Kordia sp. SMS9: one gene and its partners. The protein of the gene in region 3 interacts with the protein of the main gene of each other region in a pairwise test. Links are inferred from orthologs where the notes say so. Each region holds a gene or a part of one and is shown on either strand. Other genes may lie near its edges.

Region 1 (5,861 bases), 1.8 Mb from region 3 along the record:
CACTTTAATCGTGCGTTCTTGATTTGGCGCGCCGTAGTTTGTGTATAGCGTGTATTTTAAATAGGTTGGATTGATGTTTTCTTCTTCTTCCAAGCTTTTAATATTTACAATCCAATCGCCTGTGATGTCTGCTTCATCAATGATATGTTCTTCCATGTGATATCCGTTTTTCGCTTCGTCCAACAAACGATCTTTGTTCGCAAGAATCGAATGTTCCCATGTGTAAAACTTCTTGGAAGGATTTACAAATTGCAATTCAAATTCCGCATTAGGTCGATTCCATTCTACTACTAATCGCACATCATATTTAAACGTTGCTTTGAGTAAGTTTGACGGAATGTCTTTGTAATCAAGCTCCACTCGGTGTCTGCGAAGCAATTGTTGCATTTCACTTAATAATGGTTTTTCAATGCCTGAGAAATCTATCGTTTCAAACGAATCTGTCAACATTTTCACATATAAATCCAATGATTCTTGATAGTTTCCTGCACGTTTGTACGCCAACGCCAAATCTCTGTATGATTGCGAAGCGTTTGGTAACAACGCTGCAATTCGCTGATAAACACTTTTCGCTAAGACAAATTCGTCCAATTCTTCTAGTTTATACGCCAAACTTTTCAACGCTCTTGGATTTTCTTCTGCCAATACTTCTATATTTTTTAAAATTGCTAAAGATTTATCTTTTCCCCATCTTTTAAAATATTCGGCTGTATCTAAATAATACGGAATGGTTTGACGCAATGAGTTTTGTTGTTGTTGCCCAAAAATCGTCATTGCCTGTTGGTAACTTTTTGCCGTTTCGAGTTCCAAAATGTACAATGGTTTTTCTTCCTTGTTCATAATAAGCGGAACAGCTTCTTTGTAATTGTTATTTGTTAGAAGTGCTGAATTGACCACATTTCCATTCGCATCTTTTTTTAAGAATCTATTTTTAGAGGTAATTAAAATCGTTGGTAATCCACCGTATAAAATGGTAGAATTTATAGATTTTAAGATGACAATATTATCAATAGTTCGCAATTCAATATCATCTACACTTCCGCGAAACGGAAATCCATCATAAAACACTTGTACTTGTTGTCCTCTAATGAGCATTAAAGTTTGCGAAGCTGATTCTATCGGCGTTGGATTGGTATTTCGAAGCATTTGCTGTGGAGAAATTCCATATCGCGGTCTTGTATTGACACCGCCATTGTATACAAACAAACCTGCCACACTTCCACGCAACACATCCGATGTATAAATGTGTTGAGGTCCAATATCCTCTGAATTTATTACAGTACTTGGACTAAACGTATCTAGGTTTACTGCTCCAAATCCGGTGTCGACATATTCTTTTTTCTTTTGTTTTTTCTTACCTTTTAAGGCAACTTCTTTGAGTAATTCTCTATCGGATTTTAGCGTGATATCTATCGGATTTCTGTCACGTACAACAACTTCCTTCGAATTCATTCCTAAATAATCAATTACTAAGGTATCACCAACTTTCGCAGCGATATCAAATTCACCATCAAAATTTGTATGTGCTGTAATGAAGGTATTTTTAATTTGAACTGAAGCATTTTGAATGGTCAAATCTTTTTCGGCAGCAACGACTCCTGTAATGGTATTTTTATTTTGTGATGCTTCGTCCATTTTTAAATATATCTTATCTGAAACAGACAAATACCGATCAAGTTTTGACATGACCGTTGTTACCGTTTTGTAGTTATTGGCAGAAAGTTGAAACGAATCTTGCCCACGAATCCAACCTTCATCAAAGGTAAGCGTGAATTTTCCCGAGACATCGGTCACAGCTTTTATATCTTTATCTGGAAATTCTACATTTACATGCGGAATTGGTTCATTAGTGTCTCTATCCAAAATATAGGCATCAATCGTAATTTCATATTGCGCAAATGCGGTACATGCAAAGAGAAATGATATGAGAATGGTAGCTGTTTTTTTCATAGCGATGGGTTTTTGGTATAATCTAAAAATAGCCTGTTTTTTCACGAGAAAAAGAAAACTATTTAATCTATCTAAATTACTGAAAATAAAGCATTAAAGCAACAATTAAACTCTTATAAAAAAGTTAATTTATTACGATTTTCAAACACTTCTCGATACTAATTTGTTGCACAAATTCACTCAAAGTGACGTTTGAGATGTGCGATTGACGATTTCAGATGTACGATTTTAGATTGTTGATTTATTTATAGGTTATTTTGATTCGTTATTGCGAGAATTGGACATTGAGCTTGGCAAATTATAAAATTTGTGGTAAGCTTTGACTTCAAATAAAAACAAAAAAAAGCGCAATCATTACAATCGCGCTCTGTACTTATATTTGAATATTTTTTTACAATTCTAATGCTTTTTTCACATTGTTGTCCATCAATAATTCAACAGGATTTTCTAGCGCTTCTTTTACAGCTACTAGGAATCCAACAGATTCTTTTCCGTCAATGATTCTGTGATCATACGACAACGCAACATACATAATTGGAAGAATAACCACTTGTCCATTGACTGCCATTGGTCTTTCTACAATGTTGTGCATTCCTAAAATTCCTGATTGTGGCGGATTGATTATTGGTGTTGATAACATACTGCCGAAAACGCCACCATTTGAAATGGTAAATGTTCCACCAGTCATTTCGTCCACTGTAATTTGTCCATCACGCGCACGAATTGCCAATCGTTTTACTTCCGATTCTACACCTCTAAACGATAAGTTTTCTGCATTTCTAATCACTGGAACCATCAACCCTTTTGGTCCAGAAACTGCAATACTGATGTCGCAGAAATCATAACTGATCATTTCTTTTCCATCAATCATAGAGTTTACTGCTGGATATAGTTTTAACGCTCTTACAATAGCTAAGGTAAAGAAAGACATAAATCCTAAACCTACACCGTGCTTTGCTTTGAACGTTTCTTTGTATTCTTTACGCAGTTCAAAAATTGGCTTCATGTTCACTTCGTTAAACGTAGTTAACATGGCTGTTTCATTCTTAGCAGATACTAAACGTTCCGCTACTTTTCTGCGCAACATTGATAATTTTTTACGCTCACTTCCGCGGGTTCCACCTGTTGGTGTTCCCATACTTGGTTGTGCTTTTACAGCGTCATCTTTGGTTACACGACCATCTTTTCCTGTTCCTGTTACTTCGTTGGCGCTCATGCCTTTTTCTGCCAATACTTTTTTCGCTGCTGGAGACGCAGTTCCTGTTGCGTATGTTTTTGTTGGTTCCGTTGCTTTTGGCGTTTCTGCTGGTTTTGGCGCTTCTGCTTTTGGAGCTTCCACTTTCTTTTCTTCTTTCGGCGCGTCACCAGTTGGTGCTTCGGCACTTGTATCAATCAGGCAAACTACTTGTCCTACTTCTACTTCATCGCCTTCTTCGGCTTTTAAGGTGATTGTTCCACTAGCTTCTGCTGGCAACTCTAAAGTTGCTTTGTCAGAATCAACCTCAGCAATTGCTTGGTCTTTTTCTACGTAATCGCCATCTGCTACTAACCATTCTGCAATTTCTACTGTAGTGATGGATTCTCCTGGCGAAGGAACTTTCATTTCTAAAATCATCGTGTTCTATATTTTAGTTTTTATTTTTTGTTTTTGTAGCGTCACTTCGGCAGGCTCGGTGACCGCTATTCGTATTTGCGCATTGAGCGTTATTGAAATACTATCCTTAACGCATATTGTTTTTCGTTTTGTCAAAAACGTATGCAATTACCTCTGCATGACGTCGTTTGGATCGTACGGAACTTCCTGCGGCTGGTGCTCCATAGAATCTTCTAGAGGCAACTCTAAAGTTTCGTATTTCGTCCATGTGCATGAGTAAGTGGCTGTACGCTCCCATGTTTCTTGGTTCTTCTTGTGCCCAAACTACATCATCGGCGTTGGTATATTTTGCGAGTATTTCTCTAATTTTTGTTTTTGGCAATGGAAATAATTGTTCCAATCGCACTAAAGCAACATCATCTTCTCTGCCTTGAGTTGCACGTTCTTCTAATAGATCATAATAGAATTTTCCTGTACAGAATACCAATGTTTTCACTTTTTTAGCATCTGCATTTACATCATCAATCAACGTTTGGAAGCTTCCATTTGTAAATTCTTCTACTGTAGAAACTGCTTTTGGCAAACGCAATAGACTTTTTGGTGTAAATACGATTAATGGTTTTCTAAAACCAGCCTTCATTTGACGACGCAGTAAGTGATAGAAGTTTGCAGGCGTTGTACAATCTGCCACAAACATATTGTCTTTGGCACATAATTGTAAATAGCGCTCCATACGCGCAGATGAATGTTCTGCTCCTTGACCTTCATAACCGTGCGGCAACAACATCACCAATCCGTTTTGTGTTTTCCATTTGTCTTCTGCTGAAGAAATGTATTGGTCAATCATAATTTGCGCTCCGTTGCTAAAGTCTCCAAATTGTGCTTCCCAAATGGTGAGCGTGTTTGGACTTGCCATGGCGTATCCATAATCAAATCCTACTACACCATATTCTGAAAGTAAGGAATTATAGATATAGAATTTCCCTTGATCTTCTGAAATGTGATCTAGTAACTTGATTTCTTCTTCTGATTCTTCCACTTTTACAACGGCGTGACGGTGCGAGAATGTTCCTCTTTCTACATCTTGTCCTGTGATTCGCACGTCAAATCCTTCTTCTAATAAAGAACCATACGCCAATGTTTCACCCATTCCCCAGTCAATCGCATTTTTTTCAAAAAACATTTTATGACGATCGGAAACAATACGATTTACTTTGCGTAAAAACTTTTTGTCTTCGGGTAATTTGGAAACCGTTTTGGCAATTTTTTCTAGTTTTTCTTTCGAATAACTCGTATCAATCTCTTTTGCCATTTCTTTTTCATCCACTCTTTCCAACCCTAAGTCGTTCCAAGCGTCTTGCATGAATGGCGTAATGACTGTTTTTTCTTCTTTACGAGAATCTTCAAGCTTTTCTTCAAGTTTGTCTTTGTATGCTTTCTCTAATTCTTTTACATAGTTTTCATCAATGACACCTTGTTTGCGTAGTTTTTCCGCGTAGATATCTCTTGGATTGCTATGTTTAGAAATTGCTTTGTATAGTTTTGGTTGTGTAAAACGCGGTTCATCACCTTCATTGTGTCCGTATTTACGATATCCTAATAAGTCAATGAATACATCGCGTTGGAACGTCATTCGGTATTCTAACGCAAATAACGCAGCGTGTACTACCGCTTCTGCAGCATCTGCATTGACGTGTAATACTGGTGAAAGCGTAACTTTTCCAACATCGGTACAATAGGTAGACGAACGCGCATCGAGATAGTTTGTGGTAAATCCAACTTGATTGTTGATGACAATATGAATGGTTCCGCCAGTTTTGTAACCGTCTAGTTGTGACATTTGAACGATTTCGTACACCAAGCCTTGTCCTGCAATCGCAGCATCACCGTGAATGACAATTGGCAATACTTCAGAGAAGTTATCTGCGTGATCTCTGTCTTGTTTTGCTCTTGCGATTCCTTCTACCACGGCACCAACCGTTTCTAAGTGCGAAGGATTTGGCGCAATGTTCATGTTGATTTTCTTTCCAGAATCTGTAATTCTATCAGCCGTTAATCCTAAGTGATATTTTACATCGCCATCAAAAATAGCCTCTTCATAGTCTTTTCCATCAAATTCACTAAAGATATTTTTAGCGGATTTTCCGAAGATATTTGTCAATACGTTTAAGCGACCTCTGTGCGCCATTCCTAAGACAAATTGTTTTACCCCATTATCTGCCGCTGCTTCTACAACTGCATCTAACGCAGGAATTAGAGATTCTCCACCTTCTAGCGAGAACCGTTTTTGCCCTACATATTTTGTGTGCAAGAAGTT
Region 2 (5,991 bases), 210 kb from region 3 along the record:
AAAGCTGAGTGAGTTCATCCTACACAACTTCAATCTTAAAAATAAAAAATCAGATGTAATTGATCTTTCACACATTGAAAAAAGCAAAAAAATGCACTTACTCGGCATTATTGGCTATAATATTTTGAAAGATTACGAAGTATTCATTGATTTGTATTTGAATCAAATTACACTGTCACGCGTGGATAAAAACGGTGATAAACTCGATACGAAAGTGTATGCAGAAACGATTATGGACAGTTTGGATTTTCAATTGAGAAGACATACGATTGTCGTTTCTGGCTTTGTAAATGACAAAAAAGTACGTTTTGCCTTGGATACTGGCGCAGAATTCAATCAACTAAATAAAAATAGTCACCAAAAAATTCTTGAAAAATTTCGTCCCATGAAACGTTTGTCCATGATTGGTGCTGGAAATAAAAAAATTCGCGTTTTGGCAGGGAAATTGTATGGTTTCCGACTGAATGATCGTATTGGCGTGGGACCAATGTACACCATTGTGACCAATCTTCGGAAAATGAACGAAGCGTATGGCACTTCCGTAGATGGTGTTTTGGGATTTGAGTTTTTAAAATACAAGCGAACCATTATTAATTATAAAAAAGAAAAGTTATATTTCATGAAATCTCCTATATTTAGTCCGTGAAACAACCGATGAAACATATTATTTTACTCCTAACTTTGTGTATTTCCACAAGTATGTTTGCGCAAAAAAAGACGCAAGGCTATCGTGTGGAAGGTGACGAAGTTGTGTTTACGTTTGATAAACGCGATTATAAGGAAGTGACACATGGAGTTTTACATCATCGGAAGTCAATTCATGATACAGATGTTGACATTGAAAAGGTTGCGGTTGCTGGCGAATTCAATAATTGGGCAGAAGATACATGGATCATGACGAAGCTAGACGAGAATCGCTATGAATTTCGAAAAAAGATTGCCGATTTTACCGATGAATTTTCATGGGAATTTAAGTTTGTGATTAATGAGCAGTATTGGGCTGAACCCGAAGGCGCAATTGAAAATGTAACGGAAGCAAAAAATAAATACGGAATGGATTTGCATGTGTACAATCTTAAAATGTATACGGCGCATATTTCTGAGGATGGAAACACAACGTTCTTCTTAAAAGGCTATCAAAAAGCTAAAAAAGTGATTTTAGCAGGTTCGTTTAATAAGTGGAATGAACATCTTTTTGAGATGAAAAAAACGGACGAAGGTTGGGCTGTAAAGTTGCAATTAAAACCTGGCATCTACGAGTATAAATTTATTGTAGATAACATTTGGATTGCCGATGAAGCGAACCCGAATAAGAAGCTGAATGAATTTGACGAATACAACTCTCTCATTGATGTGAAAGCGTATTATACCTTTAAACTTCACGGCTTTAAAGATGCTAAAAACGTATTGCTTTCTGGCTCGTTTAACGATTGGTCGGAAGATGGATTTAAAATGTCACAAACCGATGATGGCTGGGAACTTTCCATGTTGCTTTCTGCCGGAAAACATCAATATAAATTTATCGTAGATGGTAAATGGATACTAGATCCAAACAATCCTATCAAAGAGTATGATTACAAAGGACATGTGAATTCAGTTTGTATGGTTCGGTAATTTTTAACTTCTTAGACTTACTTAGATTTATAGACTTCATTAGAATATTTTGTCATTCCTGCGTAAGTAGGAATCTCTAGAACTTGCTTAGATTTTAGACCTTTTCTATTGAAAAATTATTCTTGAATACTTCTCTCTACTCAATACTAACCTCTCACTACTAAAAAAACTACTTCACAATTTCCAATTTCGCAAAACGCAACAACAACTTCTTAATGCCTCCAACTTGAAATTTGATTTCCGCTTTTTTATCGCCACCAACACCTTCTAATCGTATTATTTCTCCCCGACCAAAACGCGTATGTTCTACTAAGGTTCCTGGCACAAGTTTTTCATCTAACAAACTGCCGCTTGGCGGACTGCTCTGTGAGGTTTCTGGCTTTATTTTTCGCAGTTTGCGTATTTGTTCTGGTGTGGGACTTCCCACCACTGGCGGACGTCCCGATTTTGGTTTTTGCAAGCGTAATTTGCTTTTATCCACTTCGCCAAAAATATCATTGTCAATCAACGGTTTGAAACGATAATTGTCTACGGGCGTGATGTAATCCAAGTATTGATCGTCAATTTCTTCTATGAAGCGACTTGGTTCTGCATCGACCAATTTTCCCCATCGGTAACGACTTAATGTATAGGTTAAATAGGCTTGTTTTTCGGCTCTGGTCAACGCTACATAAAACAAACGGCGTTCTTCTTCCAGTTCGCTTCGCGTGTTCATACTCATCCCTGATGGGAACAAATCTTCTTCCATTCCCACAATATAGACATACGGAAATTCCAGTCCTTTTGCCAAGTGGATCGTCATCAAAGCTACTCTATCGTCATCACCTTTGTCGTTGTCCATATCGGTAGCCAATGCCACATCTTCCAAGAATTCTGCCAACGCGCCTGTAGCATCAGCCACTTCCACTTGTCCTTCCACAAAATCTTTAATTCCGTTCAGCAATTCTTCTATATTTTCAATACGCGCAATCCCTTCTGGCGTTCCGTCTTTTTTCAATTCTTGAACTAAGCCCGTTTTTTTGGTAATGTGCGATGTCAATTCGAACGCATTCGAGCCTTCATTCATGATTTGAAAACTTCGGATCATCGTCACAAAGTTTTCCAGTTTAGTTTTCGTGCCTTTGTTGATTTTTAGATCAATTTTGGAAATATTTTCCATCACTTCAAACATGGAACGCCCGTAATGTTTGGCAGCAACAACTAATTTATCAATCGTTGTTTGCCCAATGCCACGTGCAGGATAATTGATGACACGTTTTAAACTTTCTTCATCTTTCGGATTCACGATTAATCGCAAATACGCCAATACATCTTTGATTTCTTTTCTTTGATAGAAGGATAAACCACCGTAGATACGATACGGAATGTCACGCTTTCGCAACGCATCTTCCATGGCGCGTGATTGTGCATTGGTACGGTATAAAATCGCAAAATCGCCATTGGTCACTTGCTCACGCATCTTAGTTTCAAAAATGGAACTCGCTACAAAACGACCTTCTTCTCCATCTGTCACACTGCGATTGACTTTTATTTTCGGTCCAGATTCATTGGCGGTCCAAACCACTTTATCCAAACGTGTTTTGTTGTGTTCTATGACTGAATTTGCTGCTTCTACAATGTTTTTGGTCGAACGATAATTCTGCTCCAAACGGTACATTTCAACATTGTCATAATCTTTCTGAAAGTTTAAAATATTGTTGATATTCGCACCACGAAACGCATAGATACTTTGTGAATCATCGCCCACGACACATATATTCTGAAAACGATCTGCCAAGGCTTTTACGATCAAATATTGAGAATGGTTGGTATCTTGGTACTCATCCACCAAAATGTAGCGGAAACGCGTTTGGTATTTTAATAGTACTTCTGGAAAGCGATTCAATAATTCATTCGTTCTTAATAATAAATCGTCAAAATCCATCGCGCCAGCTTTAAAACAGCGATCTACATATTCTTTGTAAATTTCGCCCATGCGCGGACGTTTTGCCATGGCATCTGCTTCTACCAAATCGGGATCGTTGAAATACGCTCTCACCGTAATGAGACTGTTTTTAAAAGAGGAAATTCGCGAACGTATTTGTTTGTATTTGTAGATATCTTTATCTAGCTGCATTTCCTTGATGATAGCGCGAATTAAACGTTCAGAATCCTGTGTATCGTAGATCGTAAAGTTACTAGGATAGCCTAATTTATCCGCTTCAAAGCGTAAAATTTTTGCAAAGATTGAATGGAATGTTCCCATCCACAAGTTTTTTGCTTCACTTCCACCCACAATTCGTGCAATACGTGCTTTCATTTCACGTGCGGCTTTGTTGGTAAATGTCAATGCTAAAATATTAAAGGAATCTACGCCTTGACTCATTAAATACGCAATGCGATACGTAAGTACTCGTGTTTTTCCAGAACCTGCGCCTGCGATCACCATCAATGCTCCATCTTTGTGAACGGTTGGTGCGCGTTGTGCGTCATTTAGCTGCGCAATATAGTGTTGAATGTCTTGCTCCATAATTAACTCCAAAAATAACATTCTCGCGTCGCTATTACAACTGTTCTTTTTGAAAGTTATACACTTTTTTGACTTCGACTGCGCTCAGTCACAGTTTGAAACTTCTTACTATTTAATACAAAGATCTCAATTCTTCGTTTCCACCTCAACATTCCATTCGATTTTATACGTTTTGTTCGGTAGTAATGTTTGCAATCCTATGTGATTGTTGAAACTATTGGACAATCCGACTGTGGGTTCGATGGCAATGATATTTTTAGTTGCTGGCGTAAAGAATTGTACAAAATTTTGAGCCGCATTTCCTGTTATTGTGAGTTTGTAGCTTGGTGTATGAAAACCAATTTTGATATTTTTGAGAGTGTATGCCGTGTCAAAAGGATGATTTTTCAATTGAAATGGCATGTTGAGTTCGTGCGGTTTTGTGCCGTTTGTAATGCTTCTGTCATCGGTTGTGGTGTATTCTTCATCACAATCAAAGTCAATATAGCTTTCGTATAGATTTTCAGAAGTAAAATACGGATGCCAGCCAATGGTAAATGGAAAGGTTTTTTTGCCTGTGTTGATGACTTTCATTTTTACGAGTGCTGTTTTTTCTGTAATCGTATACGTAACAAAGAAATCGAACGGAAAAGGAAATCCTTGTGTTGTTCCGTCATAGTCATATTTTAAGGTGAGTATTGCTGCTTTTACAGAAACTTGCTTTTTATAGACTTCAAATTTTCTTGTGTAGAGCAATCCGTGAATCGCATTGTTTTTTGAGGGTTCATTACATGTAATTTGATATGTTTTACCTTCAAAAGAGTACATTCCATCTTGAATTCTATTGACAAACGGAAACATGATTGCGGAAGCTGACGAATTGGTATATGGAAAATCTTCATGTTCTTGAATAACAGGTCTGTCATCCAATTTCAAATCGAACAAGCGTCCGCCTTCGTTTAAGTTTATAGCTGCGTAGGCTTTACCGCTTTCGCTCAAAATTTTTATGATGTGAGTATGTTTTTGTAGTTGAAACACGTGTTTTTTTGTTATTGGTTGGTTGATACGTCCTTGCGAGGAAGCATGACGTTTCTAATATTTCAATTTTTGGATCCTAAAAATACCATTTTCAATTTAAAATTCTACAGGTAGCATTTAACTTTTGTTATTCGTCAATTTGTTTAGTTGCTTTTTGAAACGATTTGTTTCAATATACTAAAATTGACATTTGAAATTTCTCAATACACACTACTGACATCTCAATACTAATTACCAATCATATCTTCACAATTTCGTTTTTTAGTGCCAATACGACCAAACCCGCAGTATTGCGAACATTGAGCTTGGAAAGTAGTTTTTTTCGGTGTCCTTCAACAGTTCTGAAACTGATAAAAAGCTTCTCTCCTATTTCTTTGGCTGTAAATTCTTTACATATCAGTGTCAATACTTCAATTTCACGTTCGGTCAAATCGTGAATGATGTGCGTAGTGGTTCGTTTTCCTTTGTACATCATCACTTTGCGCATGATGCTTGTAATTTTATTGTTGAAATAGTAATCGTATTCCAACACGCTTTCTATACAGTTGATGACTTCGTTGCGACTCGCATTTTTCATCAAATATCCGTTCACGCCAAGTTCTATCATCCGAATGATATGTCGCTCTTCTTCATGCATAGTCAGAATGATGATTTTCATTGCGGGATATTTTTCCAAGACAATTTTTGCCGTTTCGTATCCGTCTAAATTCGGCATGCGAATGTCCAACAAAAGCACGTCTGGTTTTACCACAGCATTGCGCAACACTTCTAAGAATTCTTGCCCGTCAGAAGCTTCAAGTGTAATTTTCATCTCTTTTTCGTCTTGAAAGATGGCTTTTATTCCTTCTCGA
Region 3 (5,799 bases):
TAGTTTTTTCATTCACTTAAATTTTATTCATGAAAGATACAAATTAGTCGTAAGTATTGATGAAACTTTCTCGGTAGAATATTTTCAAAAAGAATTTGCAAACCTAGAAAGAGATTCGTTTTCAGAGTACTTCTCGATACAATTTTTCTTCATCATATTCCGAAAAACCACTCGAAGTGACGTTCAGAAATGCTAAATTATATATGTTAAAGTTTAAATGTATTTTAAGAAGACAAGCGAAGCGATCCAAAAGCGAAGCGATCCAAAAGCGAAGCGATCCAAAAGCGAAGCGATCCAAAAGCGAAGCGATCCAAAAGCGAAGCGATCCAAAAGCGAAGCGATCCAAAAGCGAAGCGATCCAAAAGCGAAGCGATCCAAAAGCGAAGCGATCCAAAAGCGAAGCGACCAAAAAGTAACATTTCGACTGCGCTCAATGTAAAAAAAAACACGCTACCAAAACTGATAACGTGTCTTCCATCTAACGACAATTAATCATAAAGATTATCGCACAATTGTTCCTGTTGGAAAAGATGCCGCATTTAGGTTAAAATCGTTTGTGGCTGGTGCTGTATCGTTTCCAGCAGTTCCTACTAAAGGTTTTAGTAAAAATGGTGCTGGACTGTTATCTGGGCTCGGTTCTACAGAAATGACAACGGTACGTCCACGTACATCTATTGGGAAGGTAAAACCAGCTGGTGCATTGAGGAAAAAGTCTTCTCCTGGAATTGGAGGACCAACCGTATTTTCAGCGCCGCTAAATCCGTTAAATTCATCTACAGCTCCAAATGTGGTAAAAGTGCCTGTTGTTAAAGGACCTGTTCCATCAACCACAACCCAACCTTCGTATTTCCAACCATCCGCTAAAGGTGGTAAGTTTAAACCTGATGTTGGTGGCGCTCCTGGATTACCATACCAAACACCATATTGATCGTTTCCGTTATTTGCTGCGCCTGGCATTTCATCGGTAGGAGTTCTTAAAAAGAAAACACCCGAAGCGTTGTCAAAGTTTCCGTTGCTGGTTACAGGATCTAATCCTACAGTTGCGGTATTTCCTGAGAAATCTCCAGCTAATAATTTAGTTGCTGCTGGTGCAGGATCTGAATCAACTGCTGGCTCAATAGACAATACAAATGCCGTTGCGGAAGCTAATTGATCTGTGTTTACAGAAAAAGAAGTTCTTGACAAAGTTCCAGCATCGTCTACTGTAAAAGTTCCTGTGGTCACTGGACTTCCGTTGACGATAATCCAACCTTCATACACGAAGTCACTTCCAAGATTTTCTAATCCGTTTAAGTTTACATTTAGGTTTGATAATGCAACTGTGGCATCATCATCACTACTACATGAGACAGCGAAGCATCCGATCGCTATTCCCAAAATTAATTTTTTTATCATTGCGAGATTTTTTATGATTATGATACAAATGTATCGTAGTAAAATCACGTAAAATGTTAGCTAGCTAACACTTCTGAAAAAAATCGCATTTTATTGAAAAAAAGAATGGTTTTTAACAGTTCTTAAATAGTATTTTATAATTATTTTAACAAAATGTAAATCAATTACTTAAACATATTTATCTAAACTAAAAATACAACATAAAAAAAGAACCCAAAACTGTCATGATGTCATGCTGGTTTTGGGTTCTTTTTAAGCTAAAAAATTAGCGTTTTGAATCGTTTTTTAAATATCGTACTTTTTATTGAATGAAGCGAATTTCTTTGCGATTAAAATCAATAATTTTTGCTTCTTTCAATTCATTCATAATGATGTTTAATGTAGGACGCGACGTACCAATTAAGCTTGCAATATCTTTTTGAGTGTATGGATGCTTGATGACATTGTCGCCCGTTTTTTCACATTCATATCCGTACTCTTCGCAGAGTTCTTTTAGAAATTCTAACAAACGTGTTTTGGTATCTTTGAAGAGTAATAGTTGCAATCGACGCTCCAATTTTTTGATGCGAAAACCGATAAACTTATAAATCTTCAACGTAAAGGTTTGATTGCCGCGCATTAAATCGTGCATAGTGTCTACACCAATTGGGCAAATGGACGTAGCGTTGTCCATAGATTGTGCAAATTCATTTCGCTTCTCTTCGCCCAATATGGCTTTTTCACCAAACAATTCGCCTTTCGACAGAATGGATTTCACTACTTCTTCTCCATCTTCGGTGTAATAGCCTAATTTTACTTTTCCACTATCAATTAAATATACTTTCGTGGCAGAATCTTCTTCAAAGTAAATATAGTCTTGCTTTTTGTACGCATCAAATTCGTGCGCGTCTTTATACTTTTCAAATTTGTGCGGACAGAAGATATTAAAGAGATTGACATCGTTTAAATACCATACAGAATTCATAGTTGTGTTGATTACTTTTTTAAGACATTATCGAGACTGTTTTTGAGAAGTCGCATAAAAAAGTAAGAACTTACATTCACGCATAAAAAAACTCCAGCAAATTACTGGAGTTTTTAATGATTTTATATGTTACACTATTACACGTGCAAAGCTCTGTCTTCTGTAGCGGCTAAGGCTGCTTCTTTGATGGCTTCTGCAAAGGTTGGATGTGCATGCGACATACGCGCTACATCTTCCGCAGAAGCTCTGTATTCCATCGCAACGACAGCTTCCGCGATTAAATCGGCGGCTCTGGCACCAATCATGTGTACACCTAAGATTTCATCCGTAGTTGCATCAGCTAATATTTTGATGAAACCATCTAAATCCATACTCGCTCTACTTCTTCCCAACGCACGCATTGGAAATTGTCCTGCTTTGTATGCGATTCCAGCATCTTTCAATTCTTGCTCTGTTTTTCCAACCGCAGCAACTTCTGGCCATGTGTAGACAACACCAGGAATTAAATTGTAATCAATATGTGGTTTTTGTCCCGCAATAATTTCAGCTACCATCGAGCCTTCTTCCGAAGCTTTGTGTGCTAACATGGCACCTTTTACCACATCGCCAATGGCGTAAATGTTTGAAACATTGGTTTGCAAATGATTGTTCACTTCTACTCTCCCACGATCGTCCAATTTTACGCCAGCTGCTTCAGCGTTCAATCCGTCTGTATACGGACGACGTCCTACAGAAACCAAACAATAATCGCCTCTAAATTCTACTTCTTCGCCCTTTTTATTGTCTGCTTTTACCACAACCTCATCACCAACACGTTCCACAGATTTTACACCATGCGACGTAAGGATTTTGAATTTTTGCTTTTTAAATACTTTCGTGAGTTCTTTAGAAAGTCCCGCGTCCATTCCGCCAATAATTCGATCCGCATATTCAATCACCGTTACTTCTGAACCTAAACGCTTGTACACTTGTCCTAATTCCAAACCAATAACACCTCCACCAATCACAATCATGTGTTTTGGTATTTCTTTTAGTTTTAAAGCTTCTGTTGAGGTAATAATTCGTTCTTTATCGAGTGTGATAAATGGTAAGTTTGATGGTTTACTTCCTGTTGCAATGATGATATTTTTCGCTTCAATTTCTTCCGTAGTACCATCTTCTTTAGCAATAGCAACGTGTGTAGCATCTTTGAAGCTTCCCAAACCTTTGTAAACTTCAATTTTATTTTTGCTCATCAAGAAATCAATTCCTCCTGTGGTTTGATCTACTACAGCTTGTTTACGCGCAATCATCTTTTCAAGATTTACTTTTACCTCTCCTGAAATTTCGATTCCGTGTGTATCAAAATGCTTGACAGCTTCTTCGTAATGATGTGAAGAATCTAACAACGCTTTTGACGGAATACAACCTACATTTAAGCAGGTTCCACCAAGCGTACTGTATTTTTCAATGATTGCAGTTTTCATGCCTAATTGTGCACAACGAATGGCAGCAACATATCCGCCAGGACCAGAGCCAATTACGGCTACATCGTATGAATTCATATTCTTGATTTTAGAACTTTTTATTTTTTTGTAAGTACTACAAAAGTACAACTATTTTAGGGTTAGACAAGGCTTTATTGCTAGATTGTTAGACGCGCTTCGCTGTTAGATTTTTAGACCGCTATCGCTGTTAGATATTAGATTCGGCTTCGCCTGTTAGATTGTTAGACTCTTTCATACATTGCTCGCGTTTTCTTTGAAACTTCATTTTCAAATTGACACATTGGGTTAGATGTGCTTTGGTATTTTAGTCGATAAACTTTCGTTTGAAATTGTATGGACACATTTTCAAATTATCAAATCTTCAAATTGAAATCGCCGTCGTATGCTTTACTTCTCCAATGACAAAAATACTGTGCGTATTTCCAATGTTGGGAATTGCCGTGAGTTTTGTCACCATAAAATCACGATATCCTTCCATATCTTTCACCAATACTTTGAGAATGTAATCGTAATCGCCACTTACATGATAACACTCCAACACTTCTTCTAGTTTGATGATTTCACGTTCAAACTTCATCACAAATTCTTTAGAATGTTGCGTGAGTCGTACATGGCAATGCGCCAAAAAGTTTTTTGCAATGGCTTTTTTAGCAACCAATGCCACATATTTTTGAATGATTCCTTCTTTTTCCAGCTTTTTAATACGCTCATATACAGCAGTTACCGAAAGATTCAATTTGTTCGAAAGTTCTTTATTAGTTTGCTTGCTATCGTGTTGTAGCAATGCCAGCAACGTTTTATCGGTTTGATCAAGTTTCAACATGTAAAAAAATCTATAATTTGAATTTTTAAAAAGTAATTTCAGTTATTTATTCATTCAAAATATAAATTTATAGTTTTATTTTCTATTATTTAAATTAATACTTGATTTTTATTCACAATCGCAGCAACTTTGATTTGAATTAAAAAAGCAATCTCATGAAATTTAATCCCGCAAATAACATTCAAGATTTACAATATTTTGGCGAATTTGGAGGTGTAAATCCTTCCATTTCTGATGCTTCTACCTATACATTTCTTTCGGCAAAAACGATGTTTGATACGTTTGAAGGCAATGCCGATGGTTGCTATTTGTATTCAAGACATACTTCGCCAAGCAATTTGTATTTAGGGGAAGCGTTAGCCGCAATGGAAGGTACCGAAACCGCCAATGTTTCTGCTTCAGGAATGGGCGCTATTACACCTGTAATTTTGCAATTATGTAAAAGTGGCGATCATATCGTGTCTAGCAGAACAATTTACGGAGGCACGTATGCTTTTTTGAAAAATTTCACGCCGCGATTTCAGATTGAAACTTCATTTGTAGATATGACAAAACTGGATTTGGTAGAAGCTGCCATTACTCCCAAAACAAAAGTATTGTATTGTGAAGCTGTCAGCAATCCGTTGTTGGAAGTTGCTGATATTGCCGCTTTGGCAAAATTGGCAAAGAAGTACAATTTACAATTAGTGGTTGACAATACCTTTTCGCCATTATCAATTGCACCTGCAACATTAGGCGCAGATGTTGTCATTCATAGTTTGACAAAATTCATCAACGGCGCTAGTGATACTGTTGGTGGCGTTGTATGTGGAACACAAGCTTTTATTGATCAATTGCGCAATGTAAATGATGGCGCAAGCATGTTGTTGGGTGCTACGATGGACAGTTTGCGCTCGGCTTCTGTTTTGAAAAATTTACGCACATTACACATTCGCATGAAGCAACACAGTGCAAACGCCATGTATTTAGCTACAATGTTTGAAGCTGATGGTTTAAAAACGGTGTATCCAGGATTGCCATCACATCCGTCGCATGAAATTTTTAAAAGTATGATGAATACGGAATATGGTTTTGGCGGTATGCTAACAATTGATGTTGGCAGTATAGACAAAGCCAACGATTTAATGGAA

The links. Proteins that work in one complex are often made in the same cells at the same time.
Region 1: the proteins of lpdA (region 3) and odhB interact in binary tests that used the Escherichia coli proteins (3 or more experiments, as listed by UniProt). The link is inferred for Kordia sp. SMS9 from one-to-one orthologs.
Region 2: the proteins of lpdA (region 3) and KORDIASMS9_RS15990 interact in binary tests that used the Escherichia coli proteins (3 or more experiments, as listed by UniProt). The link is inferred for Kordia sp. SMS9 from one-to-one orthologs.

The regions. Positions count from the first base shown.
Region 1 is NZ_CP031153.1:1,808,519-1,814,379, reverse strand. The notes cover bases 1,454-4,321. They hold odhB (2-oxoglutarate dehydrogenase complex dihydrolipoyllysine-residue succinyltransferase), read right to left. Parts: upstream 3,566-4,321; coding sequence 2,342-3,565; downstream 1,454-2,341. Other genes in these bases: KORDIASMS9_RS07825 (2-oxoglutarate dehydrogenase E1 component), read right to left, coding at 3,672-4,321; KORDIASMS9_RS07835 (carboxypeptidase-like regulatory domain-containing protein), read right to left, coding at 1,454-1,950. Outside these bases: more of KORDIASMS9_RS07835, read right to left, coding at 1-1,453; more of KORDIASMS9_RS07825, read right to left, coding at 4,322-5,861. UniProt on the Escherichia coli protein: E2 component of the 2-oxoglutarate dehydrogenase (OGDH) complex which catalyzes the second step in the conversion of 2-oxoglutarate to succinyl-CoA and CO(2).
Region 2 is NZ_CP031153.1:3,773,040-3,779,030, reverse strand. What follows is about bases 1,454-4,451. They hold KORDIASMS9_RS15990 (ATP-dependent helicase), read right to left. Parts: upstream 4,124-4,451; coding sequence 1,784-4,123; downstream 1,454-1,783. Other genes in these bases: KORDIASMS9_RS15985 (aldose 1-epimerase), read right to left, coding at 4,250-4,451; KORDIASMS9_RS15995 (hypothetical protein), read left to right, coding at 1,454-1,614. In the rest of the region: KORDIASMS9_RS16000 (hypothetical protein), read left to right, coding at 1-646; more of KORDIASMS9_RS15995, read left to right, coding at 655-1,453; more of KORDIASMS9_RS15985, read right to left, coding at 4,452-5,101; KORDIASMS9_RS15980 (response regulator transcription factor), read right to left, coding at 5,379-5,991. UniProt on the Escherichia coli protein: A helicase with DNA-dependent ATPase activity. Unwinds DNA duplexes with 3'-5' polarity. Translocates on single-stranded DNA with 3'-5' polarity. Initiates unwinding more efficiently from a nicked substrate than double-stranded DNA.
Region 3 is NZ_CP031153.1:3,562,391-3,568,189, reverse strand. Bases 1,701-4,506 are described here. They hold lpdA (dihydrolipoyl dehydrogenase), read right to left. Parts: upstream 3,904-4,506; coding sequence 2,497-3,903; downstream 1,701-2,496. Other genes in these bases: KORDIASMS9_RS14940 (Lrp/AsnC family transcriptional regulator), read right to left, coding at 4,208-4,506; KORDIASMS9_RS14950 (Crp/Fnr family transcriptional regulator), read right to left, coding at 1,701-2,359. In the rest of the region: KORDIASMS9_RS14965 (OmpA family protein), read right to left, coding at 1-12; KORDIASMS9_RS14960 (hypothetical protein), read left to right, coding at 204-416; KORDIASMS9_RS14955 (anti-sigma factor), read right to left, coding at 502-1,395; more of KORDIASMS9_RS14950, read right to left, coding at 1,697-1,700; more of KORDIASMS9_RS14940, read right to left, coding at 4,507-4,666; KORDIASMS9_RS14935 (aminotransferase class I/II-fold pyridoxal phosphate-dependent enzyme), read left to right, coding at 4,825-5,799. UniProt on the Escherichia coli protein: Lipoamide dehydrogenase is a component of the glycine cleavage system as well as of the alpha-ketoacid dehydrogenase complexes.